Regions from separate parts of the Tissierella sp. MB52-C2 genome, predicted to be linked through region 1. Evidence: a T-box and tRNA genes for the amino acid it is inferred to sense, from the RefSeq annotation. Region 1 holds a T-box; the other holds one or more tRNA genes.

Evidence for each region. A T-box is a leader RNA that pairs with one kind of tRNA and senses whether it is charged. The one in region 1 lies ahead of thrS (threonine--tRNA ligase), so its partner is inferred to be a tRNA-Thr.
Region 2: it has a tRNA-Thr gene. The T-box ahead of thrS (threonine--tRNA ligase) is inferred to sense a tRNA for this amino acid. The anticodon was not compared.

What each region holds. Positions count from the first base shown of each region.
Region 1 is NZ_CP133261.1:2,383,771-2,400,348, reverse strand. Features, by position in the region: gene hisS (histidine--tRNA ligase) at 1-1,103, shown strand, start outside; T-box leader at 1,427-1,623, shown strand; gene thrS (threonine--tRNA ligase) at 1,676-3,586, shown strand; gene ftsH (ATP-dependent zinc metalloprotease FtsH) at 3,636-5,198, opposite strand; gene pepV (dipeptidase PepV) at 5,336-6,733, shown strand; ribosomal protein L20 leader region at 6,921-7,053, shown strand; gene infC (translation initiation factor IF-3) at 7,060-7,587, shown strand; gene rpmI (50S ribosomal protein L35) at 7,604-7,795, shown strand; gene rplT (50S ribosomal protein L20) at 7,829-8,179, shown strand; gene RBU61_RS12015 (TrkH family potassium uptake protein) at 8,278-9,609, shown strand; gene RBU61_RS12010 (TrkA family potassium uptake protein) at 9,625-10,281, shown strand; gene RBU61_RS12005 (RNA methyltransferase) at 10,283-11,077, shown strand; gene pheS (phenylalanine--tRNA ligase subunit alpha) at 11,263-12,285, shown strand; gene pheT (phenylalanine--tRNA ligase subunit beta) at 12,305-14,698, shown strand; gene zapA (cell division protein ZapA) at 14,797-15,369, shown strand; gene RBU61_RS11985 (DUF3656 domain-containing protein) at 15,373-16,578, shown strand, end outside.
Region 2 is NZ_CP133261.1:3,402,809-3,419,386, forward strand. Features, by position in the region: gene RBU61_RS17090 (ABC transporter ATP-binding protein) at 1-683, opposite strand, end outside; gene RBU61_RS17095 (ABC transporter permease subunit) at 696-1,496, opposite strand; gene RBU61_RS17100 (ABC transporter permease subunit) at 1,501-2,361, opposite strand; gene RBU61_RS17105 (ABC transporter substrate-binding protein) at 2,365-3,606, opposite strand; gene RBU61_RS17110 (TVP38/TMEM64 family protein) at 3,599-4,264, opposite strand; gene RBU61_RS17115 ((Fe-S)-binding protein) at 4,269-5,378, opposite strand; gene RBU61_RS17120 (TVP38/TMEM64 family protein) at 5,436-6,119, opposite strand; tRNA gene RBU61_RS17125 (tRNA-Ser) at 6,292-6,380, opposite strand; tRNA gene RBU61_RS17130 (tRNA-Glu) at 6,587-6,661, shown strand; tRNA gene RBU61_RS17135 (tRNA-Asp) at 6,781-6,857, shown strand; tRNA gene RBU61_RS17140 (tRNA-Thr) at 6,978-7,053, shown strand; gene tadA (tRNA adenosine(34) deaminase TadA) at 7,092-7,544, opposite strand; gene RBU61_RS17150 (GNAT family protein) at 7,829-8,296, opposite strand; gene RBU61_RS17155 (pyridoxamine 5'-phosphate oxidase family protein) at 8,340-8,780, opposite strand; gene RBU61_RS17160 (hypothetical protein) at 8,805-9,512, opposite strand; gene RBU61_RS17165 (YafY family protein) at 9,572-10,477, opposite strand; gene RBU61_RS17170 (serine hydrolase domain-containing protein) at 10,770-12,233, opposite strand; tRNA gene RBU61_RS17175 (tRNA-Arg) at 12,353-12,429, opposite strand; gene RBU61_RS17180 (AraC family transcriptional regulator) at 12,601-13,266, shown strand; gene pssA (CDP-diacylglycerol--serine O-phosphatidyltransferase) at 13,292-13,861, opposite strand; gene RBU61_RS17190 (lysylphosphatidylglycerol synthase transmembrane domain-containing protein) at 13,842-14,843, opposite strand; gene RBU61_RS17195 (nicotianamine synthase family protein) at 14,852-15,418, opposite strand; gene RBU61_RS17200 (ferrous iron transporter B) at 15,431-16,578, opposite strand, start outside.

The DNA of each region.
Region 1 (16,578 bases):
TCGAAAAAGGAAGCACTGATATGTCCTTAAGGTTTGATTTAACTGTACCTTTAGCAAGATATGTAGCTCAACACTATTCAGAGTTAAACTTTCCATTTAGGAGACACCATATAGCAAAAGTATATAGAGGAGAAAGAAACCAAAAGGGTAGATTTAGAGAATTTTATCAATGTGATATAGATATTATAGGAAATGGCAGTCTTAATATAATAAATGATGCTGAAATCCCTTCCGTTATTTATTCTACTTTTAAAGACTTAGGATTTGATTCATTTACTATAATGATTAATAATAGAAAAGTTTTAAAAGGATTTTTCCAGAGTATAGATATTGAAGATTCTACCTTTGTACTTAGAGCTATAGATAAACTAGATAAAATAGGTATAGATGGTGTAGAAAAAGAACTAAAATCCTTAGATATTACAGATAATGCTATTCAGAGAATAAAAGAATTTATAAATATAAAAGGATCAAATGAGGAAGTATTAGAAGAACTAAATAATTTAGGAATTGATAATGAAGTATTCAAAGAAGGATTAGAAGAACTAACTGAAGTGAATAGGTATATTAATCTTTTTGGAGTGCCAAAGGACAATTACAAAATAGATTTAACAATTGCTAGGGGACTGGATTATTATACTGGCACAGTGTATGAGACTTTCTTAGATGAATATCCTTCTATTGGTTCTGTTTGTTCCGGTGGTAGATATGATGATTTAGCCACTCACTATACTAAGCAAAAATTACCAGGAGTAGGTATATCCATAGGTTTTACTAGACTTTTCTATCAGCTGATGGCGGCTCAAATTATTAAATCAGAGGATAATTCCCTAACTAAGGTTCTGATTATTCCAATGGATGGATTTATAGATAATGGAGTAAAAGCTGCCAATGCTTTAAGAGAGTCTGGAATATATTCACAAGTCTATTTAGATGGCGGAAAGATTGGTAAGATATTCAACTATGCAGATAAGCTAAATATTCCTTATGTTATAGTAATAGGTCAAGAAGAAGCTGAGAATAATACTTATTCCTTTAGAAATATGAAAACGGGAGAACAACAAAATATTTCCTTAGAAGAGGTAATCGAAAGTTTAAAATAATCACTACTCACAACTATACTGAAAAATAATAAAAATCCACACTCACTGTTTCGGACACGAATAATTCTATAGCTCATTCCAGCTAAAAATCCTACAGTTTGCAAACTCGCTACGCTCAAACAGTGCAAACTGCTTAACGGCTTTCCAGCTTACATTCACTAAGAATTAAATCGTGTCCTGCAAATGTTCCCTTAGTATTTTTATTATTTTTCTTGCTCAATGTAAATGGTAACGTTTAAAATAAAAATATAATGGTATATATATGAATAATTCCTTGACAGATAGATATCTTAATGTTAGAATATTAAGACATAAATTAATATTATTAGGTATTGATGGGACCAGTAGTATATTATTTACTTTTAGAGAGAGGAAATCGTGGCTGAAAGTTTCCTTAAGATAAAAATATATGAAGACTACCCCTGAACCGAATCCAATTGAAGGATTTCCGCTTTTTAGCGTTATATAAATTGAGAAGTAACTAGGGTGGAACCACGAAGCTTAGCCTTTCGTCCCTACATATTAATATGTAGGGATGAAAGGCTTTAATTATTTTTTGAGGAGGAAAGGAAATGGAAAAGATAAGAATAACATTACCAGATGGTGCAGTTAGAGAATATGAAAAAGGCATAGCTGTATTAGATGTGACTAAGGATATATCTGAAGGATTGGCAAGAGTTGCTTTAGGGGCAGTGGTAAATAATGAAACAAAAGGTATGCAGGAAGCTATAAATGAAGATTCAACATTTAGGGTAGTTAAGTTTGAAGATAAAGAAGGAAAAGCTATATTTTGGCATACATCAGCTCATATAATGGCTTTAGCAGTGCAAAATCTATTTCCAGGAGTTAAATTTGCCATAGGACCTGCCATAGATAGCGGTTTCTATTATGATTTTGATACAGAGCATAGATTTACTCCAGAGGATTTAGAAAAGATTGAAAATGAAATGGCTAGAATAGTTAAAGAAGCCCAGTTATTAGAAAGATCTGTAATGGATAGAAATGAAGCTCTAGAATACTTTAAAGAAAAAGGAGAAGTATATAAAGTAGATTTAATTGAGCATTTTCCAGAAGATGAGGAAATATCATTCTATACTTTAGGAGAATTTACAGACCTTTGTGCAGGGCCACATTTATATGATACTAAGAAAGTTAAAGCAATTAAGCTTTTAAGTATTGCAGGCGCATATTGGCGTGGTGATGAGAAAAATAAAATGCTGCAAAGAATTTATGGAACAACTTTTGAAAAGAAAAAGGACTTAGAAGAACATTTAAATAGATTAGAAGAAGCAAAGAAAAGAGACCATAGAAAATTAGGTAGAGAATTAGATTTATTTAGTATCCATGAAGAAGGACCAGGATTCCCATTTTTCCATCCAAAGGGAATGGTTATTAGAAATATACTAGAAAACTTTTGGAGAGATGAGCATACTAAGAGAGGCTATGGAGAAATAAAAACACCTATTATATTAAATGAAGGTCTATGGCATCAATCAGGACACTGGGATCATTATAAAGAAAATATGTATTTTACTCATATTGATGAAGGGGACTATGCTATAAAGCCTATGAACTGTCCCGGATCTATTTTAGTATATAAATCCAAAATGTATAGTTATAGAGATTTTCCTCTTAGATTAGGTGAATTAGGATTAGTTCATAGACATGAATTATCTGGTGCACTACATGGATTAATGAGAGTTAGATCCTTTGTTCAAGACGATGCACACCTATATATGATTCCTTCACAAATTAAGGAAGAATTAATTAATGTAATAGAATTAGCAGATTATATGTATAATATATTTGGATTTAAATATCATATAGAGTTATCCACTAGACCAGAAAATTCTATGGGAACTGAAGAACAATGGGAAATAGCAACAAATGGTCTTATAGAAGCTTTGAAAGAAAAAGAAATAGATTATATTGTAAACGAAGGTGATGGAGCATTCTATGGTCCTAAGATTGACTTCCAATTGGAAGATGCCATAGGTAGAACTTGGCAATGTGGTACAATTCAGTTAGATTTCCAAATGCCAGAAAGATTTGACCTAACTTATATAGATAAGGACAATGAAAAGAAAAGACCAGTTATGATTCACAGAACTATATATGGTAGCATGGAAAGGTTTATGGGGATATTAATAGAGCATTATGCAGGTAAATTCCCAGTATGGCTAGCTCCTATACAGGCAACAATTCTTCCTATATCAGACAAATTTAATGATTATGCTTATGAAATTAAAAAATCTATGGAAGATAAGGGTATTAGAGTAGAGGTAGATAGTAGATCTGAAAAAATAGGTTATAAAATAAGAGAAGCACAATTACAACAAATTCCTTATATGTTAGTAGTTGGTGAAAAGGAAGTAGAAGAACAATTAGTGTCTGTAAGAAAGAGAGACGAGGGAGATAAGGGACAGATTAAAGTAGAAGAATTTATTTCTCAAGTAATTGAAGAAGTGAAAGAAAAGCAATAGACAATAACTCCGGTTTTTGATGCCTAGCATCAAAATCCGGAGTTATTTATTAATTGCTATTTATAGCACAAGGCAGCTCAGGTTTTTTATGATTCTTAAGTATATTGTCTAATTCTTCATTGTCGATAGTTTCGTTTTCCAACAAAGTGTTAGCTATACTTTGAAGTAAATCTTTATTTTCTTCTATTAGCTGAATTGCCTCTTTATATCTTTCATCTGTAATCTTTTTCACTTCAACTCTAATTACATCGGTATTATATCTCATAAAGGACTCATCTAAAGCCATAGTGCCTAGATTACTCATTCCATAACTACATACCATTTCCCTTGCAATATCTGTTGCTTTATTTAAGTCATCCTTAGCTCCAGTAGTTATCTCACCAAATATTAATTCTTCAGCAGCCCTCCCTGCTAATAGGCAAGTTATCTTATTTAGAAGTTCTGATTTAGTTAGCAAATACCTTTCTTCATCTGGAAACTTAAGTACATAACCTAAGGCCTGACCTCTTGGAACTATGGATATTTTCTGGACTATATCTGTCGCCAATATTTTAGAAACCAGTGCGTGGCCTGATTCATGTATTGCTACTGTTTCCTTTTCCTTTCTAAGGATACTAGGATTTTTTACTTCTAATCCAGCAAGGACTCTTTCAATCGCCGCATCGAATTCATTACTAGATATAATATTTTTATTTTTTCTTACAGCAATGATAGCAGCTTCATTGGCGATATTAGCCAATTGTGCACCAGATAAACCTGTAGTTTTTTTTGCTATGGATTTAATATCTATTGATTTATCTAAAGGTTTATTTTTAGTATGAACCTCTAAAATTTCCTCCCTAGCTCTAACGTTTGGATTGCCTACAAATATATGTCTGTCAAATCTACCAGGACGAAGCAAAGCTTCATCTAGTAAATCAAGTCTATTGGTTGCACCAATTACTATAACAGTTTCGTTAGAGTTAAATCCATCCATTTCTACTAAAAGTTGATTTAATGTTTGATCTTTTTCATTATTAGATTCTGAATTTCTTCTAGCACCTATGGCATCTATCTCGTCTATGAAGATAATAGCTGGTGCTTCTTTTTTTGCTTTTTCAAAGAGAGTTCTAACTCTTTTTGCACCTACTCCTACATACTTCTCTACAAACTCTGATCCAGAGGAGTAAAGAAATGTTGAATTAGTTTCTCCTGCCACTGCCTTAGCTAATAAGGTTTTTCCAGTACCGGGAGGTCCGTAGAATAATATACCCTTAGGTATTTTTGCCCCCATTTTCCTATACTTCATAGAATTATTGATAAAATCAATGGTCTCTTGTAATTCCTCTTTTATTTCATCTAGTCCTGCTACATCTTTAAAAGATACATCTGATTTATCCTTTTCTTTTCCTGTATCTTTTTCAACAGATAAAACAGAGGGGACTAATTGAGGTTTACTATCTGTATGAGTATAGAGAATAAATAGAATTAGGGTAATTGACCATATTAACAGTCTATCGCTAATTTTAAAGGAAGCAAAGTTCTCAGTTGGGAAGAAACCATCATAAATAAGTATAAAGGATGCAATTAGCCCTAATACTAAAAACAAAAATATTATTTTCTTCTTTTTCAAAATATCCCCACCTTATTATTTTTTCTAAACTTAGTGTAACCATTTAGTTGAATTTATATAAAAGAAAAAATAATAAAGTTGTATGAAAATAACAACAAAGGTATAATAATCATAAGTAGGAAAGGAGAATGTGTAGAATGAATTTTATAAATTTAATTGATGAATATAGGGAAGAAATTGTTAAATCAACTCAGGAGATAATAAAGATTAAAAGTGTGGAGGAAGAACCAAAGGAGAATATGCCTTTTGGGGAAGGCCCTTATAAGGCACTTCAATATGCTTTGGAACTATCAAAAAAATTAGGATTTGATGCTAAAAACTTAGAAGGCTATGCGGGATATGCAGAGTTTGGACAGGGAGAAGAGACAATAGGAGTTTTAGCTCACCTTGATGTTGTACCTGAGGGTACAGGTTGGACTTATCCACCTTATGGTGGTGAAATTCATGACGGTAAAATATATGGCAGAGGTACTGCCGACGACAAAGGACCTACTATTGCCACACTTTATGCTATGAAGGCTTTAAAGGAATCAGGTGTAAATCTTAATAGAAAGATTAGATTGATATTTGGTACAAACGAAGAAACAGGCTGGGGTTGTATGCATTATTATTTCAAACATGAAAAAGCTCCAACTATGGGATTTACACCAGATGCAGACTTTCCAGTTATATATGGTGAGAAAGGAATCATAGTATTTAACTTAGAGCAAAAGATAAATTCAAATGACTGTGACAGTATTAAAATTGTAGATTTAAAGGGGGGCAATGCTCCTAATATGGTGCCAGATTATGCAGAGGCTATTTTAGAAGTGGAGAATATAGATAGTTTTGATGAAAAATATAAAGAATATATAAAAGAAAAGAAGTATCCAATAACTATAAATATAGAAAATAATCAAGTAAAAGTAATGGCAGAGGGAATATCAGCCCATGGCAGTACTCCAGAAAAAGGAGAAAATGCCATTTCATATTTAATGGATTTCTTAGGATATATTTTTGAAGGCAAATGTGATATTTGTGATTTTATAAATATTTATAATGAAAGAATTGGCTTCAAGCATAATGGAGAAGGAATTGGATGTGGATTAGAGGATGATATATCGGGAAAGTTAAACTTTAATCCAGGGCTTATTAAATTAGAAGACGGTAAAATAATCTTAACTATTAATGTTAGATATCCAATAAAAACCACCTCTAAGGAAGTATATGATGGTATAAGAGCGAATATTGACGGAACAAAGTTAGAATTAGTAGAAGGTACAAGCGATAGTAAGCCTCTTTATGTTCCAAAGAATAGTTTCTTAGTGGAAACATTGATGAAAGTATATAAGGAACAAACTGGAGATATAAGCAGTGAACCTGTTACTATTGGTGGTGGAACTTATGCTAGAGCCATGGAAAATGCAGTAGCCTTTGGACCAATGTTTCCAGGTCAGCCAGATGTAGTCCACCAAAAAGATGAATATATATCTATAGAACATTTAATGAAGATAACTAAAATCTATGCCCATGCATTATATGAGTTGGCAAAATAAATATAATTAAAAACTTAATGAGTTGAATATTATAATTATTAATGATAGAAGCAACAAAATAAAAAGAGAATTTTAACTTTATGTTAATAATAGAGGATTTTTTAAAAGTAAAAAACAATAAATAAACAAAAAAAATATTTGACAAACAACTGTTGTTATCATATAATAATGGAGTAAATTAAATATTGGGTTTAAGTAGAAGTGTCCGCTTCTCACCTTATAGTTCTGCTCATAAGGTTATATAAAGAAGTCTTACTATGTTAAGACGTATTTTTCTATGAAATTAAGCGGGTATTCTATACCCGCTTTTAATATTTTTAAGAATAATTAGGAGGTGCTGTACTATCAAAGAGCTTCAGATTAATGAAGAAATCAGAGATAAGGAAGTAAGATTAATTGATGTTGATGGAGGACAACTGGGAATCGTGCCTATTAAAAGGGCATTGGAGATTTCAGAAGAAAAAAGATTGGATTTAGTAAAAATAGCTCCAACTGCTAATCCACCTGTATGTAGAATAATGGACTACGGTAAATACAAATATGAATTAGCTAAGAAGGAAAAAGAAGCTAGAAAAAATCAAAAAGTAATCAACATTAAAGAAATCCGACTAACACCTAATATTGAATCCCATGATCTAAATGTAAAGGCTAAGACTGCTGGCAAATTCTTAGAAGCAGGAGATAAAGTTAAGGTATCTGTTAGATTTAGAGGTAGAGAAATGGGTCATACAGAAATAGGTAGGGAAGTATTAAATGATTTTGCCAAACTGATCGAAGAGGTTGGAATCATTGAGAAACCGGCAAAATTAGAAGGAAGAAGTATGGTAATGCACTTAACACCGAAAACTGAGTAATAAAGGAGGTAACATCATGGCAAAAATGAAAACTCATAGAGCATCAGCAAAAAGATTTAAAAGAACTGGTACAGGCAAGATAAAAAGATTTAAAGCTTACAAAAGTCATATAACAGGAAAAAAATCACCAAAGAGAATTAGAAACTTAAGAAAAGGCACTTTAGTAAGTAAAGGCGACCAAAGAAGAATAGATTCAATGATACCATAAATAAAATTATAGATATACGGGGAGGTACTATAGATGGCAAGAGTAAAAAGAGCAGTAAATGCCAAGAAAAGACATAAAAAAGTATTAAAACAAGCCAAAGGCTATTATGGAGCGAAATCTAAGTTATTTAGAACTGCTAATCAAGCTGTTATGAAATCACTTAATTATGCATATATAGGACGTAAACAAAGAAAGAGAGACTTTAGAAAGCTTTGGATTGCAAGAATCAATGCTGCTGCAAGATTAAACGGAATGAGCTATAGCAAATTCATCAATGGTCTTAAAAAAGCGAATATTGATATAAATAGAAAAATGCTTTCAGAGATGGCAATACATGATGCAGCAGGTTTTGCTAAACTAGTTGAAATTGCAAAAGGTAATTAATTATAAAAGTTCCGTTATGGGACTTTTATTTTCTTTTACTTATAGATTTATTTTATTGTGAGATACTAGGATATATATAGTAATCAGGAGGCATTAGTATGAAAAAGTTAAAACGATTTCAATTAGACCCTCCAAAGGTTTTAGCATTAGGTTTTGCAAGTTTAATACTTATAGGAGCACTATTGTTAAACTTGCCTATGGCAACTAAAACAGGGGAGAGTATTGGATTTATCAATGCGTTATTTACCTCAGCTTCTGCAGTATGTGTAACAGGACTTGTAGTAGTAAATACAGGAGAGTTTTGGTCATTATTTGGCCAGATAGTAATAATTATGCTTATACAAATGGGAGGGTTAGGATTTATGACTATGGCCACCATTGGAGCATTGCTTATAGGGAAAAAAATTACCTTAAAGGAAAGATTAGTAATAAAAGAGCAGTTAAATCAAGAAACCATGTCTGGATTAGTAAGACTAACTAAATATGTTATTCTTTCTACCCTTGCCATAGAAGGTATTGGTGCTATTTTTCTATCCACTAGATTTATACCTATATATGGAAAGGTGAAGGGAATATGGTTTTCTATATTTCATGCTATATCTGCATTCTGTAATGCAGGATTTGATCTTACAGGAGACAGTATCGCACCATTTGTGGGAGATTTTACAATAAATATGACTATATCAGCTTTAATAATATTAGGAGGACTTGGTTTTTCTGTCTATATAGATATTACTAAGAATAGAAGCTTTAAAAAGCTTAGTCTACATTCAAAGCTAGTAATATCCATTACAGGAGTATTACTTTTAGTTGGAATGATAGTATTTTTCTTAATAGAATATGATAATCCGCTTACTCTTAAACCATTGAATCTGGGGGAGAAATTAATAGCATCATTTTTTCAATCTGTAGTTCCTAGAACAGCAGGATTCTACTCAGTTAATTTAGCCGGACTTTATGATACAACAGTATTTCTTACTATTATATTGATGTTTATTGGAGCTTCTCCCGGTTCTACTGGTGGAGGAATTAAAACTACTACTTTTGGAATTCTTATACTTACTACACTAGGTGTAATAAAGGGTGAAAGGGATATCGTTGCATTCAAAAAGAGAATAGGATATGATGTAATAAATAGATCTTTAGCCATAGCTACAGTGGGAATGATTTTAATTATTGCTGTGTCCTTTGTATTGACAGTAACGGAGCCTGCTAATTTTCTCGATGTTTTATTTGAAACTACCTCTGCCTTTGCAACTGTAGGATCTTCTAGGGGACTTACACCACATCTTACTGACTTTGGGAAGATAATTATAACATTGACTATGTATGCAGGAAGAGTTGGTCCTTTAACTATGGCATATGTTTTCTCTAGAAGAAGTAAACATGGTAATTTCAGATATTCAGAAGGCAATATTATAGTAGGATAGAAAGGAGACATTTTTATGAAATCATTTGTAGTTATAGGATGTGGAAGATTTGGTGGAGCAGTCGCTAAAACTTTATATAGCTTAGGAAATGAAGTATTGGCTATTGATAGATGTGAAGAAACTATTAAAGAAATAGCTGAAGAAGTAACTCATGCTGTTCAGGCGGATGTAATGGATGAAACAGTATTGAAGGATTTAGGATTAAGAAATTTTGATGTGGCAATTGTAGCCATTGGATCAGACTTAGAGGCTTCTATAATGGCAACTATAGTTACTAAGGAATTGGGAATTAAAACAGTGGTGGCTAAGGCCTTAACAGAATTACATGGAAAGGTTCTTAAAAAAATAGGTGCAGATAAGGTAATTTTCCCTGAAAGAGATATGGGGATTAGACTAGCACATAATTTAGCTTCTACAAATATACTAGAATTTATAGAATTGTCACCAGACTATAGTATTTTAGAAATAACTGCTATAAAAGAATGGGAAGAAAAGTCTTTAGTTCAATTAAAACTTTCTACTAAATATAGAATAAATGTAATGGCCATTAAGAGAGGTAACAGTATTAGTATTTCTCCAAATGGGGAATCAATAATTAAAGAAAATGATATACTAGTAGTTATAGGCAACACTAAGGACATTAAAAGAATAGAGCAAAAAGTTGGCGAATAATATGATTGAGATTACTAGTTCAAAAAACCCTTTAATTAAGGAGATAAAATCATTATATAGAAAGAAAGATAGAATGAAGAATAAATCCTTTATTATTGAAGGGATAAAAATTGTAGAAGAAGCAATTGATAACAACTATTCTATTAAAAATATAATATATACAGACCAGCTTTTCAAAACTAAAGATGGAGAGGATTTCTACCAAAAAATAAGGTCGCTAGAGAATATAGTTTATGTACCTGACAATATTTTTAAGGAAATATCTGATACTGAAAATCCTCAAGGCATATTGGGAATTGCAATGTATAAATACAATGGTGTTGAAGAAATATTTAAAATTGAAACTCCTTTTCTATTATTTTTAGATGGTATACAAGATCCAGGTAATATGGGGACTATCATAAGAACCGCCGATGCTTTTAATATAAGTGGAGTTATAATTACAGAAGGTTGTGTTGATCCTTATAATCCTAAGGTAGTCAGGGCTACTATGGGTTCTATATTTAGAGTGCCGCTATATTATACTTCTAAAGCTATGGAAGATTTAATGAAGTTAAAGAAGGAAAATATAAAAATATATTCTACTTCTTTAGATGGAAGTATTCCAATATATGATGCAGATTTTAAAGAGGGATTTATCCTTAGTATAGGAAATGAATCAAAGGGAGTAAGTGAGGAAACCTTCTCCCTATCGGATAAATTAATAAAAATACCTATGCCAGGCATGGCTGAATCTTTAAACGCAGGAGTAGCAGCTTCTATTATAATGTATGAGGCAATGAAGCAGAGAGCCTAATAAATCTTGTGTTTTGAATTTTTAGGTGCTATAATTGAGTAAATACTTTTACAATTTGACCTTTGATATTTAAGAGGTCTTGTTTTTTTATAATAAATAGAAAAGTTTCAGAAAAGGCTACATTATACTGTTCTGCTAGAAGCCTTTTTATACTATGATAAAGGAGTAGGAATATGAAGGAAAATATGAGAGATAGACTACTGGAAATTAAAGAAATTGCTTTAAATAGTATTGATAAAATATCGGCCTTAGAAGAAGTCGAACAATTGAGAGTAAAATATCTTGGAAAAAAAGGTGAATTAACATCTGTTTTAAGAGATATGGGAAAGTTAGCTGCAGAAGAAAGACCTATAATGGGTCAAATAGCTAATGAAATTAGAGATGAGCTAGAAATTTCTATTACTTCTATGAAAGAAAAGTTAACGGAAGAACTAAAAAGAAATAGAATGAATAAAGAAAAAATAGATATAACTATGACTACAAATAAGAAAAAATTAGGGCATAAACATCCGCTATTGGCCACTGTAGAAGAGCTAGAAGATTTATTTATATCCATGGGTTTTTCAGTAGTTGTAGGACCAGAAATTGAAACAGTTGAAAATAACTTTGATGCATTAAATTCTCCTGAAAACCATCCATCTAGAGATTTATCTGATACATTTTACATAACGGATGACATTGTCCTAAGAACTCATACTTCTCCTGTTCAAATTAGAGCAATGAAGGAAATGGGAGCACCCCTTAGAATTGTATCTGCAGGTAGAACTTTTAGATTTGATGATGTAGACGATACACACTCACCAATGTTTCATCAGTTAGAGGGTTTAGTTGTGGATGAAAATATTAATATGGCTAATCTTATCCACACATTGGATATATTTATAAAAGAGTTATTTGGTAGTGATATGAAGACTAGATATAGACCTCATCATTTTCCATTTACAGAACCATCTGCAGAAGTAGACGTATCCTGTTTGAAATGTAGAGGCAAAGGATGTCCTGCTTGTAACTTCACTGGGTGGAGTATGGAATTATTAGGTTGTGGTATGGTACATCCAAAGGTTTTAGAAAACTGTGGAATTGATTCTGAAAAATATAGTGGATTTGCTTTTGGAATGGGAATTGATAGAATCACCATGGTGAAATACGGTATAAATGATATTCGTTTATTATTTGAAAATGATAATAGATTTTTAGAACAATTCTAGATAGAAAAGGAGTGAAAATATGCTATTACCTGTAAAATGGTTAAAAGATTATATAGAAACAGGCAAGGATTCTAGGATATTAGCAGATGGACTTACTCTATCTGGATCTCATGTAGAGTCAATTATAAATTTAAATAAAGGCATAGAAAATATAATAGTTGGAAAAATTTCAAATCTGGAGAAACATCCTGACGCAGATAAGCTTACTATATGTAAAGTAGATATAGGAAAGGAAGTCCTTCCAATAGTAACTGGTGCTGCTAATTTACAAGAAGGAGACTATATTCCAGTAGCAGTTATAGGATCAAAATTACCAGGAGATATTGTAATTGAAAAAACAAACTTTAGAGGAATAGATTCCTTTGGAATGTTATGCTCTTTAAAGGAATTAGGATATAGTGATAATGTTATCCCAAAAGAGATGAAAGACGGTATATTCGTATTAGATAAGGAATATCCATTGGGAGAAGATATTGCTGCAATAATGGGATTAAATAATGAGGTAATAGAATTTGAAATTACACCAAATAGACCTGACTGCTTGAGCATTATGGGTATGGCAAGAGAAACTGCTGCTACTTTTAAAATTCCACTAAAAGAACCTGTAATTAATATAGAGAATGAGGTAGAAGATATAAAGGACTATGTTAATTCCATTGAAGTATTATCTAATAATTGTAATAGATATTATGCTAGAGTGATAAAAAATGTAAATATAAAACCATCACCACTTTGGATGCAAATTAGACTTATGGAGGCAGGAATAAGACCAATAAGCAATATAGTCGATATAACTAACTTTGTAATGCTAGAATATGGTGAACCATTACACGCTTTTGATTTAGATAAACTTGGAGGAAAAAAGATTATTGTAAGAGAAGCTAAAGAAGGAGAAAAACTACTTACATTAGATGAAGTAGAAAGAGAACTTAGTACTTCAGATTTAGTTATTGCAGATGAAAAAGAGCCTATAGGAATAGCTGGAGTTATGGGTGGATTCAATAGTGAAATCACCAATAATACTAAATGTGTACTTTTAGAAGGGGCAAACTTTGACCAAAGAAGTGTAAGACTTACATCAAAGAGATTTGGTTTAAGAACTGAGGCTTCCACTAGATTTGAAAAAGGGATTGATCCTAATTTAAGTCAACTAGCGGTAGAAAGAGTTTGTCAATTAATTGAAGAAATCGGTGCTGGAACAGTAGTTAAAGGAAATATAGATATATATAAAGAAGTAAAAGCAGAAACAACAATAGATTTAAGACCAAGTAGAGCAAATAAGCTGCTAGGAATTGATATTTCTATAGATGAAATGATGTCTTACTTAAATGGATTAGGTCTTGAATCAAGACTGGAAGGAGAATTAATTAAGGTAAATATACCAACCTTTAGACTTGATCTTAAAATAGAAGCAGATTTAATTGAAGAAATTGGTAGGCTTTATGGATTCCACAATATAGAAAGTAAACCTCTATTGGGTACTTTAACTAGAGGTGAGAAGCCTTATGGAAGAAGAATTGAAGATAGAACTAAGGATATTCTTCAAGGGTTAGGATTAAATGAAGTAATGACTTACTCCTTTATTAGTCCTAAGGCCTATGATAAAATCAGGCTTCCAGAGGATAGTCCTTTAAGAAAATATATAAGACTTATAAATCCATTAGGAGAAGATTATAGCGTAATGAGAACTACTCTTATACCAAATATGATGGAGCTTATTAGTAGAAACTATAATCGTGGGGTAGAGGAATGTTCTGTATATGAAATAGGAAACTCTTTTATAGCTAAGTCTTTATCTATTGAAGAATTACCTGATGAAAAGAAGGTCTTATCCATAGGAATCTATGGCAATAAGGATTTCTTCGATTTAAAAGAAATTGTAGATAAGACTTTAGGTAGACTTGGTATCAAAGAGGTAGAATATATTAGAGAAGAAAATAATACTAGTTTCCATCCTGGAAGAACTGCTAAACTTATATTAGATGGTGAGGAAATAGGTATTTTAGGTGAAATGCATATAGATGTTCTTGAAAATTATGATATAAAGGAAAGAGTATATATAGCTCAATTGGATTTTGATAAAATTGTTGAAAAGACTAATTTAGAAGTTAAATATACACCATTGCCTAAATATCCAGCAATGCTTAGAGATTTAGCTTTAGTAGTTAAAGAAGATATATTAGTGGGAGATATTCAAAAGATAATCTCAAAACATGGAGAAGGTCTAATAGAAAAAATTGAATTATTTGATATATATACTGGAGATCAAATTCCTGAAGGAATGAAGAGTGTAGCATATTCTATTACTTATAGATCCTATGAAAGAACTCTTCGTGAAGATGAAGTAAATAATATTCAAGAAACTATTATTAAAGATTTAGAAAATACTTTTGATGCAAAGCTTAGGTCATAAAAAGAGTAGATAATTCTACTCTTTTTTCTCCAAAAAGAAGGAGATTTAAAACTTATGTAGAATATATACTTATAAACTATAAAGGAGTGGTACAAGTTATGACAGAAAGAAAGAAAATAAACATATTTATAGATGGTCGTAACTTTACAGTGGTAGGAACAACTGATGATGAAGATTACGTCAGAAATCTAGCCAATTATGTAGATAAAAAAATAAGAGAATTAGCAAGTAAAAATGATAGATTATGTCAAACAAGTTCAGCTACATTAGCTGCTTTTAATATAGCCGATGAACTCCATAGAACTACATCAAAGTTACAACAATTAGAAAATCAATCTAAAGATCCAATGGAGAAATATGGCAACGTAATAAATGAATTAGAAAAAGCTAAAACGACTATTCAAAAGCTAGAAGCTCAAAATTTACAGTATAAAGATGATTTGCTTCAGACTAAAATTGAAAGTGAAAATGCATTAAAGGAAATGAAAAAACATGAACAGGCTTTAGAATTAAAAGAACAAGAATTAATAGAAAGTCAGAAAATGATTAAATCATTACAGGATAAAGTCTTTGATAATCAAATTGAATTAATTGAAACTAAAAAAGAATTAGGAGAAGTCCTAAAAATATTAGATAATGAAAAAAAGGTGTTTGCCAAGGAGGAAGTATAGTAGGTGAATAATGATATTGAATTATTAGCTCCTGTAGGTAGTATGGATTCACTTCATGCAGCTGTTCAGAATGGAGCAAATGCAGTTTATTTAGGAGGCAAACTCTTCAATGCTAGACAATATGCCTCTAATTTTGATTATGATGAATTAAAAGAGGCCGTTAATTATGCACATTTAAGAAATGTAAAGGTATATATTACGGCTAATATTTTAGTAGATGATTCTGAAATGGAGGAAGTAATAGACTATATTAAATTCCTCTATGAAATAGATGTAGATGGTATGATAGTTCAAGACCTAGGTCTTGCTAAGATTATAAGGGATATGTTTCCTGATTTAGAGGTTCATGGAAGTACACAGATGACAATAAATAATTTACCAGGAGCAGAATTTGTTCATGATATGGGACTTACTAGAGTAGTATTAGCTCGTGAAGTTCCTGTTGATGAAATAAAATATATTCATAAAAATACCCCCATTGAATTAGAAGCATTTATTCATGGGGCTCTTTGTGTTTCATACTCTGGACAATGTTTGATGAGTAGTATGATAGGTGGTAGAAGTGGGAATAGAGGAAAATGTGCACAACCATGTAGAATGCCATCTTCTATAGTAGATAGAGATGGAAATCTAATAAAAGATTGGGAGAAAAAACATATACTAAGTACAAGGGATTTAAATACTTTAGAAGAAATCCAAGAAATAGTAGATGCTGGTATTATCTCTCTAAAGATAGAGGGAAGAATGAAAAGACCAGAATATGTGGCAACAGTAGTTAAAAACTACAGAAAAGCTCTAGATGAAGGTAAAGAAAATCTAGACCTGGAAGATAAAAAAGATGTAGAGCAAATATTTAATAGAGGATTTACTAAAGGACTTATGTTTGGAGAATTTGGCAGAGACTTCTCTTCCATGGAGAGACCAGATAATAGGGGAATCTTAACAGGAAAAGTAACTAGGGTAGATAAATATAAAGTATATGTACTATTGAATGAAGATGTAGATACAGGAGATGGGCTAGAATTTGAAGGTGCAAATGGTGAATATATAGGAATGATTGCTCCCTTTGATGGTAAAAAAGGTACTACTATGAATTTAGAGAAACCAGGATTTATTCTTAATGATTCTCTAGTATATAGGACATCTAGTGTAAATTTGTTAAATCGAGCTAGATTAAGCTATGAAGGAGAAAATGTAAAAAGACCTGTA
Region 2 (16,578 bases), 1.0 Mb from region 1:
ACTTCCATAGAATTTGGGCTTTCATATAATTCCTCTGGAGTTCCAAATTGTTTAATTTCACCCTTTAACATTATGGCTATTTTGTCTGAAGTCATTAATGCTTCTTCCTTATCATGGGTCACTAAAATAGTCGTTATATTTAATTTTTTTTGTATACTCTTTGTAAGTTCTCGCATTTCTTCCCTTAGCTTTGTATCTAAATTGGAAAATGGTTCATCTAATAAAAGCACCCTTGGATCAATGGCTAAAGCTCTAGCTAATGCAACTCTTTGCTGTTCTCCTCCTGAGATTTCATTAGGGTACTTTTTATTATATCCCTTTAACTTAACTAAGTCTAACATCTTTTTCACTTGGATCTTTATATCCTTTTTAGGAACCTTTCTCATTTTAAGCCCAAATCCTATGTTTTCTTCTATATTTAGATGTGGAAATAAAAGATAATCTTGAAATACTATAACTATTCCTCTTTTTTCCACTGGAACATTTAATACAGTTTTTCCATCTATTAATATATCTCCCTCATCTGGAGGAAGAAGTCCCCCAATAATCTTTAAGGATGTAGTCTTTCCACATCCTGATGGTCCAAGTAACGATACTAATTCTCCCTCTTCTATGACTAAAGATATATTATTCAATACCTTTTTCCCACTGAAACCTTTATATATATTTTTAAGTTCAATCATAATTCTACTCCTTTAATAAAAACCACTAGATTTATAATATTTCTTTATCAAAATTTCCATTAATCCTAAGAATACCATGGTAGTTAAGATAAATACAATACTGTATACTGAGCCTAACATCCTGTCACCACTTTTTACAAAGGGAAACATAATCATGGAAAATGTAATTACCCTTCCCCCACCTATTAAAAGATTAAGAAAGTATTGACTAAAGGAAACTATAAATACCATAGTTCCAGCAGATACTATGCCAGGGGCAATGAGAGGTAAAGTAATATTTATGAAGGTCTGAAAGGAGTTTGCACCTAAAACTTTTGCTTGTAACTCTAGAGATTCTCCTATTATTTCAAAGACATTTTTAAGTATTCTTACTCCATAGGGAATACAGGGTGGTAGATGAATCAAGACTACACCTAAAAATGTATTGGCAAGTCCCAATTTTAAAAATGTAATATGTACACCCATGGCTACTGCAACAGTAGGTACTATAATAGGTGCGAAGATTAAGATTTCTATTAACTTTTTCCCCTTAAATTCATATATTCCTAAGGCTTTTCCAGCTGGAATACTTATGATTAGCGTAATTATAGTCACTACTGTAGATAAAGTAATACTATATAATAAAACCCCTAAAGAATTATTCTTAGGGTCTAAAAAATACTCCCATCCCCTTAAACCAAATTCCTTTGGAAATATTAGAGGCCAAGGCCATATTTTTGTAAAACTCCATATAATTATAACTATTAATGGAAGTATTAAAAAAGCCATAAACAAATATGTAATAAATCTAAATAATAAATTGTTCTTATTCATAAAATCACCATTTATATTTTGTCATCAATGAAAATGCCTTATTGTAAAGCCATACTAAAACTATAGATATAAAAGTCAGTATCATGTTTATTACCATAGCATAGGGTCTATTTATTAAGCTAGGATTGCTATATTCTATAAAGGCCTTAATAGGTAAAGTTTGAGGGGATGTAGGTCCTAGTAACAATGGTACTTCATAGGCTCCAAAGGAAAATGCAAATATTATTATAAAGGAAGAAAAAACAGTAGGTCCAATAAGGGGAAGTAAAATATGTCTAAAGACTTGTCTATTGTTTGCCCCTAAGTTTCGTGCAACATCTGATAATTTATTGCTAATATTTCCTAATATGGCATAAGTAGTCATGGCAATAAAGGGAATTTCCTTCCACATATAGGATAGTATAATACCTACTCCATTTTTCCCATATAAAAGAGAAGGAAAACTTGCTTGTTCTTTAATTAGTCCAAAGCTATGGAGTATTCTTGGAAAAGTCCCAGATTGAGCCAATATATTATACATCAGAAGGGCAGAAACCATATGAGGAACTACTATAGGTATATTAAATATTCTTTCCATACCAGTTCTAATTTTAGATTTATAAATTGAATATGCAAGTAGTACGCCTAAAACTATAGATATAATAGAAGATACTAAAGCTATATAAAGACTAAATTCTAAGGAGTCAATAAAACTCTTGCTCCCTAGAACTTCTCTATAGTATTTCAATGTAATTTCTGTTAAACCAGCTGCCTTGAATATACCAATACTCTGAAGAAATCCCATTAATATTCCAAAGGCAAATATTCCAATAATCACTGCCATAATTGGAATTAGTAATATATAAGGTTTTAATCGTTCTTTCAATTTTTATTCACCTTCACCAGGAATTGTTTCCATCCAAATCTTTTCAATAATTGGTACTAGTTTTGCTGGCATTTCAGGTAATCTATGTTCTGCTAATTCATCCTGTGGTAAAGTTGCTATACCTAATTCTATAGCATTGAACATAGCCTTTTCTTCATCACTAAGTTTATCATTATCTAGTACTGGCAAATCTCCTCTACCTGTAGGATCATACTTTGAGACCTGTGCTTCAACACTTAAAATAAAGTCAATAACAGCCATTGCACCAGCTTTATTCGGTGAGTTAAAAGGAATTGCTAAAAAGTTTGTATTGCCTATGGTTCCCTTATCAAATATAAAAGTTCTAGTAGTATCTTTAAACTCTCCAGTTAATATTTTATTAGATGCTTCATTTGGATTATATCCCATAGTCATCCATACTTCTCCATCTGCATACATATTGTTTAAAAGTGGTACTTCTGCTGGATAAGTTTTTCCTTCTTTCCAAAGATAAGGTTTTAATTCCTTTAAATATTCTATTGCCGGCTCTATGGCTTTTCTTACTACTTCTTCATCTGCTTCCATATCTATAAACTGTTCATATCCTACTATATCGGATATTATATTTCTAATAAATGCAGAACCTGTAAAATCGGGTAATGCAGGATATGTAAACTTTCCTGGATTATTCTTTGCCCATTCTAGTAATTCCTCATGTCCCTTAGGTACATTATCTGTCTTTTCACTATCATAAATCATAACAAACTGTGCCTTTCCATAAGGTGCCTCATAGCCATCTACAGAATAACCAAAGTCGTATTTCACATCTGGAGAATCTTTATCTATATACTTATTAAAGTTTGGTAATTCTTCTGTAAATGGTCCAAACAATAAACCATTTTCTTTAGCTGTAAAGAAATTTTCTCCATTAATCCATACAACATCTATATTTCCTTCAGTAGACTCCACTTGTTTCTCATTTAAAAGATTATTAAGGATTTCATCTATATTCATACCTACTCTTTTTAAAGTTATATCATATCTTTCCTTTAATGTGTCTGCCACATATCCGTCAATCCATGAGTTATGAGTATCGCTTCCACCCCATCCATAGTATGTAACTGTGGTCCCCTTAGCTTCTTGTAAAATATCTTCCCAACTACTATCTAATACATCTATAGTATCTACTGAGGGTTTCTTAGCACATCCAACTAAGTTAAAGATTAAAATACTTGATAATATAAGCAATAATAACTTTTTATTCATTTATTCCTTCTCCTTTCCCTTGAAATAATCTTTTCATTATAAATGAAATAACAATTAATCCTATTAATAATCCAATTGCTATATAAAAATCTTTACTTCCTAATGCTGTAGTCTTATCTCCAAGATTTGTATATACTATAATCCCTGGCATAGAACCAATAGTCGTAGCCAAGATAAAATCTTTTAATTTTATATCAGATAATCCTGCGCTATAACTTACTACCTTAAATGGGAATAATGGTATAAGTCTTAGGATTAATGTAAGAAAAAAACCTGATTTTTTATTTTTATTGTTAAATAATACTATATCCCTTTTTATAATTTTCTTAACTACTTGTTGTCCTAAACATCTGGAGATATAAAAAGAGATAATTGCTCCAATTAAGGAACCTATAGTGGTAAGTATAGTTCCCCAAAATAATCCAAATATCATTCCACCGGCTATTACTAATACAGAATCTGGAAACAATAGAAGTGGTAAAGAAGATAATAATACCAAATATATAATAGGAGCCATTATTCCCTTACCTTGGATATAGTCCTTGATTTCACTTGGTCCATAGCCTTTGAATATATTAAATTTATTAATTAATATTGCTATGATAATTATAATAGTTGCTATTATAAGAATTTTTAATAAAGACTTTTTATCTTTCATGCTTTCACTTCCCTATTTTCTTTCCATTATATCTATTGACCCATTTTCTTATTAATCCTTGATTTATTTGTTCCATATTTTGAAAATCATCATTAAATAATAAGTCCAATATATGATATGACTTCTTCCCGCCTCTTCTCATAGACTCTACACATTCCTGACAATAGGCAATTATATATTCTGTATATGCCTCATTAGCTCTCCTTATGGTATGCGCCTTAGCTATATGACCTTCAGTGGTAGGCACTAGACCTCCTGCCCCACAGCAAAGAGTTTCTCCCCTGTTATATTTCATTTCTTCTACCCTAAACCCTAACTCATTTAATATATCTCTAATAGAACTATGGATTATATCCATATCTCTAGTAGGACATGGATCATGGATAGTAAATTTCTTATTTATAGTTGTTCCTATACCCCTTCTATCCTCTGGAACTCCTTCCTTTGCTATTACTTCCCATAAAGAAACCACCTCTATATCTTTACTATTATTCTTTATGGTCATAAAACAATTTTGGCATCCAGTTATGATTCTTTTTATATTTTTATCTTCAAATTCTTTTTCCAGTATGGAGTAATATTCTTTAAACTTCCTATCCTTACCTAGAAATACAGTAGGTTTTCCACAGCACTTTGTATATATTCCTATACCATTTATTTTAGTTCTAAGATAGCTATACGTATTTTCCACAATCTTTGGACTATGGGAAATAAGTCCACAGCCTGGAAAAAATATGGTATCTCCTTGTAAATTCTCTATATCAGATGTAAATAAGTAGGAAAAACTAAGTTTCTGATGGATGTCCACCCCTCCAGTTCCCAATTCCTTAGGCACCTTCCCATTATTTTCTTCCACTATGTCTTTTCTTAATCTCATAAAAATAGACTTTAAATCTACATTCTTTGGACATACCTTGGAGCAATAACCACATAACATACATGAATAAGGTAAAGAGTAGTCATATTCCTTTTTATCCTTTAATTCCCTTAACAAGTCTTTCGGATTTTCGCAAAACTTGATAAGCATAGGACAGCCCTTCATACAGGCTTTACATCCAATACATCTTTCTTCTGCTTCAATTATTTTCTTCATAGCTTTATCTGATATATTCATATAAAACACCTTTCCATCTTAACTAAAAGAAAGGATTGTCTCAACAATCCCAATTTCTTATAACTTCTCTTTGTTCTTTTCGTTCCATAGCTTTTTCAATAAAAATGCAAATGCACTAACTCCAAATAATATAAGTAGTCCCGTGACAAATGTTTTTGCTCCACCTGTTAGCTTTTCCCCTGCATAGGAATAAATTATAGTAGCTGGAAGTTGTCCAAGTCCCGTAGCCCAAAAGAAAGACCATAGGCTCATGGAAGTTAATCCTGCTCCATAGCTTACTATGTCGAAGGATATAAATGGTAGAAGTCTAGCTATTAATACTGCGTTTCTACCATATTTATCGAAGAAGCTGTCTATTTCCCTTAAGGCAAATTTAGATGTTAATTTTTCTGCCGTAGTTCTTCCATATGTCTTTGAGATATAGAAACATAAAACTGCTCCTGCCATGGCAGATGACCATGAAAGTATGGCTCCCTTAACCCATCCAAATAATCCTGCATTAGCAAAGGTAATTAGAAATGCTGGAAGTGGTGCTGCTACTGATTGAAATATCATAAGTAAAAATGATATAATAGGTGCCCATATACCAAAGGAAAGTATATAATCTTTAATTACTTCTACATCGCCTTTCCCAAATAGTCCAACTACTTCTTTTACTACTAAATTAACCTGTGGCACAAATAAATATATTCCAGCTAATAAAAGAACAATAATTAATTTTGTCCATGTGGATTTTTTCAATATTTACACCCCTCTTCTATTATAATGACGATATGATTTTAACATAGCTACAACCTTTAATAAAATTAATTTTTTCTATGATTTGCTATTTAATATAGACTAGATTAATATAAAGATGCCTTAAATAATACGTATTATTTAAGGCATCTTTTCGAAAATATATGCGATTTAACGGAGAGAGTGGGATTTGAACCCACGGTACAAGACATCTTGCACAACGGTTTTCGAGACCGCTACCATAAGCCTCTCGGACATCTCTCCTAAATTAAAAGTTTTCCTATACATTATAGCATAAAGTAACTCTAAATTTCTATAGGATAAAAGAAGAGTTATAATATTTCGTTAATTATGTTTAATATTTTATAAATTATCATTTTAAGAAATTAATTAATAAAATATAAAATTATGTTTGACAAATATAATGATCCATGTTAATATTAAGAAGGTTGTCTCTTGGCAATCCATATGGCCCCATGGTCAAGCGGTTAAGACATCGCCCTTTCACGGCGGTAACCCGGGTTCGAATCCCGGTGGGGTCACCATTATGACCTAACACAACGAGCGATAGTGAGTTGATGTAGGTCAAACGCAACGAGTACCAAATCTATACGAGCATAGCAAGTAAATAGATTTGAGTTACGAAACTGCGAAAATATGTAATGGCCTGGTAGTTCAGTTGGTTAGAATGCCAGCCTGTCACGCTGGAGGTCGAGGGTTCGAGTCCCTTCCAGGTCGCCATTATGACCTAACACAACGAACGACAGTGAGTTGATGTAGGTCAAACGCAACGAGCACCAAATCTATAGGAGTGTAACGAGTAAATAGATTTGAGTTGCGAGACTGCGAAAATATAGGTTTGCTGGCGTAGCTCAATCGGCAGAGCAACTGACTTGTAATCAGTAGGTTGGGGGTTCAATTCCTCTCGCCAGCTCCATAAATAAAAAAACATTAAGACTAAGTCTTAATGTTTTTTTATTTATTTCTTCTTAATTCTCTAAAAAATTCAGATATTATACTACTGCACTCATCTTCCAATACTCCAAATTCAACTTCTACCCTATGATTAAACTTAGGGTGATTTGTTAAATCCTCTATAGTTCCACAGCATCCTCTTTTAGGATCTCTAGCACCTATAACTAACCTACCTATTCTGGAATTAACTATGGCACCAGCACACATGGCACAAGGCTCTAAGGTAACATACATGGTACAATCAAGTAATCTCCAAGCATGAAGCCATTGGCTTGCTTCTTTAATTGAAAGTATTTCTGCATGGGCCGTAGGGTCACTTATTGTTTCCCTTTGATTATAACCTCTACCAATTATTTCTCCTTTATAAACAACAACAGCACCTACTGGAACTTCGTAGGCGCTATAAGCTCTTTTAGCTTCTTCTAAAGCTTCTTTCATATAAAAAATATCCATCAATATCACCTATCACTAAATTAAAATTCATCTTTTTATATACTAATATCTACCTTATTAGCTGTATTTCCGCCATATACAATATATTTTCCTCTACTTTCAGATAGCTTATTTAATGTAAATATGAAAACTTACTAATCAATAAGAGAAAAATCTTAATTTTATCCTTATATATTTAATTCTCTATATTATACCAGTTATTTGTTATAATAACAGTACATATCCGTGGTGTCAAGATAGCGTAAAGTACTCTTAAAATATAAAAAGAATGCTGTTCAATCTCTTTATTCTCTAACCATTATATAAAATTCATCTCCAGACCTGGAATGATTAACAGTCTTTAATATGGTAAAACCAGCTTTTTCATACAAACTAATAGCACGTTTATTAAAGGAAGCAACTGTCAGTCGATATTTTTCAACTTGAAATTGCTCTTGGGCAAAATCCATTCCGGCGTTTAAAAATGTATATCCTAGTCCATTTCCACATAAAATCGGCTTCATACCTAATCCAATATCTAAAGCTTCTTCAGAGTATATATAGTCATAGGTTGGGATTTGTGCTGGTTTACCAAAACAAAAATAACCAGACAATTGATTTTTATCATCAATAAAAGCATAATAATCACCACTTATAAGCTCAAGAATAGTTTCTCGATTCTTTTCTAAGCTATATATGGAATAAGGCTCTTCATAAATCCAATTTGAAATATCTTCAGCTAAATCTTTTGTCATTTCAGTAATTAAACTCATACAATCTCCCCATTTAAATTTATTCTAAAGACTTTATCTTTCTTCACAATACTCCCTCAACTTCCTGCCAATCAACTAGAAGATTATATCTATTGGTCTTAAAACGCAGAACACAATATTCTAGATCATTGGAACCCTTAAAATGTTGTCCCATTCCTGGATACCACATTTCCTCCTTCACAGCTATATCTGTTACAATCTCAATAGTTCCCACTAAAGTTATATTATATGCACCGTCCTTATTAAAGCATAAGCTGGCACGGTTACAGTTTTCTATACGCTTTACCTTATTGCTTTTAAGTCCAGTACAAAATGTAAGCCAATTAATTCCATCAGACTTTGATGCCGTAATTGTTGAAGCAGTAGGATGGCCATCCTTGTCAATAAGTGCCAGAACACAATAAGGCTCTGAACCTACCAATGAATTATGTGCTGTATTCTGACGAATAATTTCCCCTGCTTTTTTAATAATCTCTTTACTCATTTCACCACCTCCGTAATAACTCTTTTAGCCTTTAATAAACTTCAAAATCTTTTTTGACTCTGCATGGGGATTAAGCATAAAAATACGCTCTCTTATCTTTTCAATGGCCTCATCCTTCTCAATTTTTGCAGCTTTATCAAATATGTCCTCACCCCAAAAATTTTCAGTTGTGCAAAATACTGTTGAAGACCAACCGTATTCCATTCCTTTTTGGGATGTTTTTTGCTGTCTTCCACACATAGTTAAATACATTTTCATTTGCAACTCCGTTAAGGCTCTATCAAATTGAGATTTTTCATCCTTCCCAAATCCTGCCAACTGCTTTATTCCGTGTAAGGGCAAAGTTCCATTCTCAATGACAGCATCATAAATGCGTTTCGCATAGTTACTGATTGTACCCTCTGAGTATTCCTCATCAAAGCTTCTATTCTCACGCCTAACAGCAAGAAAATAGGGAGCCCATTCCTTGGCAATATATCCGCTTTTCCTAAAAAATAGTTTTGCATAGGCAATATCCTTACGCTGATCCAACACACGTATACGCCACTCCCAGGGGTCAGTTTCCGGATTTCCTGTATGCCAGCAAACTGGCGTCTCGTAAGGGGGTATTTCCTTCCAATTCCATGGAATTACGGAAAAAATCCCCTCGCTGTTTCCTCCACCCATGGAAAACCCCACATCCAATAAGGTATTAACAAAATCTCCATAGTTTTTTATCTCCTTACCATTCAATCAAAACCCTCCTTTAAAGAAGATCATATCACATTAAACAGGACAACACCCTGTCCTGTTTATCTATAAGATTCTAAAATATTATCAGCAATTCTTTTTATATGTTCCGCCATATGAGCAGGTTCTATTACCTTTACCTTATCTCCAAATCCCAAAAGCCATGATATGGTGAAATCCATATTTGTATAGCCAATTTCAAGACGGAGCAGACCTTCTTCCGTTTCTGTATAACACTGGAGCCCATATGTTTCAATGAGCTGATAGCGGGCTGATAAGTCAAATAGAGCAACCAGCTTTTTATCATCTGGAAGATGGGCATTGAAATCTCTCTTTTCAGGTGGAATTTCACGTGGAATATAGGTTTCAGCACAAAGGTATAAATCCCATAATCTCATTATCTTGAATAATCTCCAATCCTTTCGGTCTTGACAGAATCCAAATATATACCATGCTGTCCACTGGAAAATTATAAAGTATGGTTCGATATGGCGATGGGTAATTCCCTTTTCATAATAATAGTCAAATTCAATTATTCTATGCTCATGAATAGCCTGTTTAATAAGTTCAATCTTTTCCGTCAAACTACCTTTGTAATGAGAGGCAAGGTCTATTACAATAGGCTCTCGTAGTGATACGACCATATCTTTATTGGCAGATAATTTATCTAGAGTTTTCTCAATATGAGACTTGTCCGATACGCTTCCGATACCTTTAAGCCCAGCAATAATCCCTGAAAGCTCATCAACAGTCAGAACACTTTTGTCTAGCTTGAAACCCTCTGCAATAGAAATACCACCGCCGCTTCCTTGATATGTGATAATCGGTATGCCCGACTGACACATAGTGTCAATATCCCTACCAATGGTACGGCGGGTAACTTCAAATTTCTCAGCGAGATATGGAGCCGTTACTCTCTCGTTTTGAAGCAAGATTGTGAGTATTCCAAGCAAGCGGTCAATCTTCATGGACACCCGCCTCCAATTCTCTCGTTACAGCACTAGGATAAACACTACGGTAAAATTCTCCAATCATAAAATTACCTCCTATTTAACATTATAACACATGAACACGACACTCATATGTCGTGTTCATGTGTTATCAAAAAAATCTTATATAGACTAGTTTCCTTCATCATATCTATTTTCGGCAACAGATAAGTGTAAAGCCATAAAAAAGCTGCAAGTCTTTATTTCTAAAGACTTACAGCTTTATTTTTGTGTTATTAAGTCAAAATAGATGCAGGTAAGATTATGCTCATTATCGGGACACGGCATTATGCTGGCGAGTGTATACAAAAAATGTAATAGAAGTAGTTAATAGCGCCAGTGAAATCAAAACTGTAAGGATACTATATGTTTGCCAAACAAGTAACGTTGGCCAATCGTATCCGAAGACCATTGGGAAAACCCAGCACATAATGCATATGGCAACAGTAACCATTAGCCAAACAACGGTTATGAGTATTCCTTTTTTTGTTATTGATTGCCGCTCATTCATTTTCTTTCTGCGTAACCCCAAAATAAAGAAAATGACAGACAACAGGCAAACAATAATTGTAGCAGACGAAAGAATCATGTCCAAAAGCTGTATGCCACTTATCTTATACGACTGCGTAAGATTGCCGTCCAATATATCTTTAATGCTTTTTACCAGACTGATATTGGTATTAGCGCCGTTGGTTAGCAGGCAGAAAGCTGTTCGTTCATTTGGCAGTATTACCACTTGGGTTGAGAAATTGGGATTGCTCCCCGAGTGCTCAATAATTGTTTTGTCAGCGTTTACCATCCATCCCGCCGCATAATACATCCCATTGACATCCGGAACAGATACGTCTCCATGATGTGATTTCATGATAACCGCTTTAAATACTTCGGGTATATTCTGTACATCACCCATCTGTATGTCCATCCAATGCGCCATATCCTTTGTAGAAGACATGATGTATCCCGCCGGTTTGTTACCGGCATAATCTGGTGCGTCATATGGGCTTGTTATAAAAAAAGAAGATCGGTAGCCCTGCGCCAGTTGCCCGGTTGCTTTGGCTTCTTCTTTATAAACATAAGTATGATATAAGCCCAAGGGGCGAAATACCTGCTCCGTCATAAAGTTTTCATAGCTTTGACTAGACACAACCTCAATAACCAAACCTAATACATCATAATTGACAGTTCCATACTCGTATTGCTCACCGGGAAGAAATGCCAGTTCAGCATCCACCAATGCTTCCACGGTCTTTCGCAACATATCTGGCGTACTGCCTTGCGGGATGCTTTGAACATGCTTTCGATTTGTCAAGCCGCTGGTATGGTGCAAGAAGTGATTAAGTGTAAGGCTCTGCATATCAACAGGCATCCCTTTATACTCCATCGTAAGCCAAGGCAGATATTTCTGAATAGGATCGGTCATGGACAGTAGTCCCTGCTCCTCTAACAGTAAAATACCCACACCAGTAAAAGCCTTACTAACCGAAGCCAGCTCGTATAGAGTGTTTTCATTGGCAGGCAACCTTTTCTCACGGTCTGCGTAGCCAGAGGAAAAGTAGAATGTTTCATCCCCGTCGATTATAGAAATTGACATGCTCGGTACACCTGATATACGACAGGCATCATCCAGCAATGTTTGTATTGCCACAGATTGTGCGTCCGATAGCGCATAAACCGGTGTTGCAAATCCTGTGAATAGTATAAGTGATGCTATCATGGTAACGATGATCTTTTTCATTGAGGCCTCCATTATAAAAAATGCCTATACGGATAATATAAATTATTTTCAACTTAGAATAACATAAAAAATTAGAATAAGACAGATGCCATCTTACATCTGTCTTATTCTATCATTCGTGGTGCACTGGAGAGGAATCGAACCCCCGGCCTACGCCTTAGGAGGGCGTCGCTCTATCCTACTGAGCTACCAGTGCATAGTTTACCAATATATTTTATAATATCTTTATATATATGTCAAGGAGGAAGAAAGCCGAAATATCTGATTTCTTTACTTAACCATGTTTGAATTTTTCCATTAAAATTGATATAATATATAACTGATAGTGATTATCATTTTAAGTTTGTTAGTTATTGGAGGGTTGACTATGGTACATCTAGAAAATCAGTTGCTTAAAGAAATAAATTGTAGAAATAAAGCTAAAACCTTATACTATTACAATAGAATTTTTAATAATATTAAGGAATTTGATTTTAGTGATGTAAACTATATAAAATCTATAAAAAATTATTTAATATCTCTAAGCTCAATTTTATACATCAATGCCTCTAATAGTCCTGTATGTAAAAAAATATTATACGAGAAAAGAGTTTGCATGATAAAGGAAATAGAAAAAAAGCCTTGTGTAAAAGATCTTTACTCCTTAGGAAAAGATTTAATATTTTTCCATTTAGATATTCAAAGCATGGAAGATATGAAAAATAAAAATCCAATTATTATGGAAGCCTTAGATTATATATATAGCAATCTAGATGAAAATCTAACCCTTGGAAATGTGGCTAAGGAAATACATATCAGTAGTAGTTATTTATCCTGTTTATTTTCTAAATGTACGGGATATAGCTTTTCTGATTTTATTAATAAGATAAGAATCGATAAATCTAAACTACTCCTACAGAATACTTCTCTTTCATTATTGGATATAACCATAGAATGTGGATTTAGTAGTCAGAGTTATTTCTGCTATGTATTTAAAAAGGTAGAAGGTGTAACTCCAAAAGAATATAGAACTAAGCTTAATACTAAAAAATAAGACCTTCTATAGAAGGTCTTATTTTTTAAATATTAGGTTTTTTCACTCTAAATGTACTTATCATCAGGAATGATAATATTATAGTTATTATAAGGTTTTCATAAGATAAATTTAAAGAGCTTTCCATTATCCTATAATTAATATCTATAATATATTTTGCTACTAATATTCCGCCTGCGATAGTAATAGGTAGTCCTATGATATAGCATGTCTCTTTCTCAATATTAAATCTAGCAAGTCTAAATATCCCTGTGCCTATAAATAATAAAGACACTGCTATTTCCAATAAACCTAAATAATTGCCATGTATATTTAATCCAATTATTGTTGGAGCTAATCCAAAGGATACTAAATCACATAGTGAATCTAGTTCTCGTCCAAATTCACTAGTCATATTAAGTTTTCTAGCAATAAATCCGTCCATCTTATCTGTGATAGCAGCTAATAAAATTAGTACACAAGCCATCTTTATTTTATTCATATCTGTAGTATTACTAATAAATATTGCTATGGCTCCTAAAAACATATTAAAATATGTTATCATAGCTGGTAATACATAATACTTTCTATGCTCTCTAGATTCTGCCTTTAGCATATCCATCATCCTTTACAAAATATCTCCTTAATTTATCTAAGATTAACATTATAAAACTTAATCCAAACTCAAACCAAAAAGTTACAAACCTAAATACTACAGATATTGCTATACTTTTCTCCACTGGAATTCCTTTCATTACTAAGAGCGTAACCATACTAGTTTCAAAACTGCCTATACTTCCAGGTAACAAAGGTATCATACCAACTATATAGGTCAGATATGTTATTGCAGCTATTGAAATTAAATCTAGTTTCATATTAAATCCCTTGATTACTAAAGCCATTTTAAAGGCAAATAATATCCATATAAAAATTCCCAATAATATTTGAATTAAAAACTGTAGCTTATTTTCCAATAACTTTCCTATTGATAAACTATATTGCCCAAATGCATTTTCTATTTTTATAATTGTTTCAGACTTCAATGAAAACTTATATAATATTTTTTTTATAACATTGGGCTTTACACACAAGATCAATAAAACAAATAATCCTAAGGCTAATACAACTACTGCTGATAAAAATAAATTAAAATACGATTTATAGTGATTTCCCATTGTAGTATAAAACCATATTAAGCTTATTATAGTTAAAGAAAGAAAGCTAAAAAGACTAATGGTCTTTTGTAATCCTACAACTACAGTAGCTTCACCGTAACTTAAGTCTAGCCTATTTTTAATCTGATATAACCTAGCTAGTTCACCACCCATCTTTACTCCCGGTGTTATGGCATCTACAATATTCCCCTTAGCATTTATTCTAAAAGCATCTATAAACCTACAATTCCTCTGAATCCAAGAAACCATATACTTCCATTGTAGACTTAGTAAAACCATTGTTAAAAATTGTAAAGATAATGCTATTATCAGTATATAAAGATTCATGGATCTAAGATTAATTAAAACCATTTCCCAATCAAAATATATAGATACAAATCCTATTCCTATAATAGTTAAGATATACAATATATATTTTTTCATAATCTCACCTAATTCTTTACCATAAGTAGGACTTCTTTCATCGTATTTAACTCGTTGTCTAAACAACAATTCCTAGTACAGCTTTCTTTTTCATTTAAGTATTCATTTGATATATTTGAGTAGAAATACCTTAGATTCTTCTTAGGCATACGAACCAATATCCTAGTACCTTTTCTAGCTTTGCTCCATATATGCTCTACTACTTCTTCCTTAGGTGTAACCTGCAGTGCCACATGTATAACATCATAGGAAGATATATCTACTTCTTCTCCTCCGGTATTTGTTATATATATCTTATTATTTAATCCCATTTTCTCTACTACATTTCTAGCATTATATACTGCCCTGCTATCTATATCTATTACATCTACCTTTGCTCCTGTTAAATTTGCTATTTGAAGCGCAGTACATGGAATAGATCCTCCCCCAATACATAGTATTCTATCGTTTATTTTTACATCAGCTAGTTTTATTTCATTCCTAACAATCTTTTTATAATATTTTTCATATAATCTAATTAGAAAATTTGAACAGGAAATCCTTTTTTCCATCCATTTTGTCCAAGTCACTATCATAAATTCCACCCGCTAAAGTACAGCCATTATAAACAGACCAATATGATTTACTAGCCCTGCAAATAGGAAAGCTGATATAATCGTTATAACACCTATAGTTATAGATACCTTTAAGGAGAATTCCTTTGTAAGTACGCCGAAAACTGATAAACAAGGTAGATAAAATAGTGCCATTACTGAACCTACTAATAATTGTAATGTGTTTAAATCCATTTCAAGTAATGGAAGTACTGCCAATTCTCTTCTTATTATTCCTAGCAATAGAGATAGGCTGGCTTCCTTAGGTAATCCTAACCATCCTTCAACTAAAGGCCCTATTATATTGCTAAATTCATTTAATATGCCTGTTTCTGCCACTATTGCAGCTATTAATATACCTATAAACATTGGACCTTCTGCATCAAGTAAGAAATGTTTCATTCTTATTTTTAGCTTCTTCTTAAAAGCATTTTTATCTGGTAACAATAGATTAGGTACTTCTAAAAGCATTGGCTGCCCTTTTCCTGGTATGACTTTATTCATAATTACACCTACACATAGTAATATTAGTACAGACATCATATAAACCAATATTAAAGCAGGTATAGATCTATCTCCTAAAAGTGCTATAAATGCACCAGTTTGAGAAGCGCAAGGAATAGCAAAGGAAACTAAAGCTGCAACCATTATTCTTTCCTTATACGTAGTGGCAGCCCTTGTACCTACTATGGCAGGTACAGCACATCCATATCCCATCATAATAGGTATTATATTTCCACCTTGGATTCCTATACGACTAAGTATTCCGTCTGCCAAAACTCCTATCCTAGGTAAATATCCACTGTCCTCTAAGAAGGAAAAAACCACATAGAATAATAAGACATAAGGAAGAATCAATGCAAATGGCCACTCTATCCCTATAATCAATATACCAAATTCCCCTACTAATAGATTTCTAAAAATCCCTGCAGGTATAATTGCAGAAACTATCGTTGTAAGAAAAGGCATAATAACCTTTCTTACTAAAGGTAAAAGTACTACTGATCTAAGAGCCTTTCCTCCACCAACTACAACACCTAGAGATAATATTAATACTAAAATAGCTATAGGTATACCTGGCCACGGTTGTACAGTCCAATTCTCTAGTTTTTCCATAAAAGTTGGTTCTTTTTCTTCTTTCT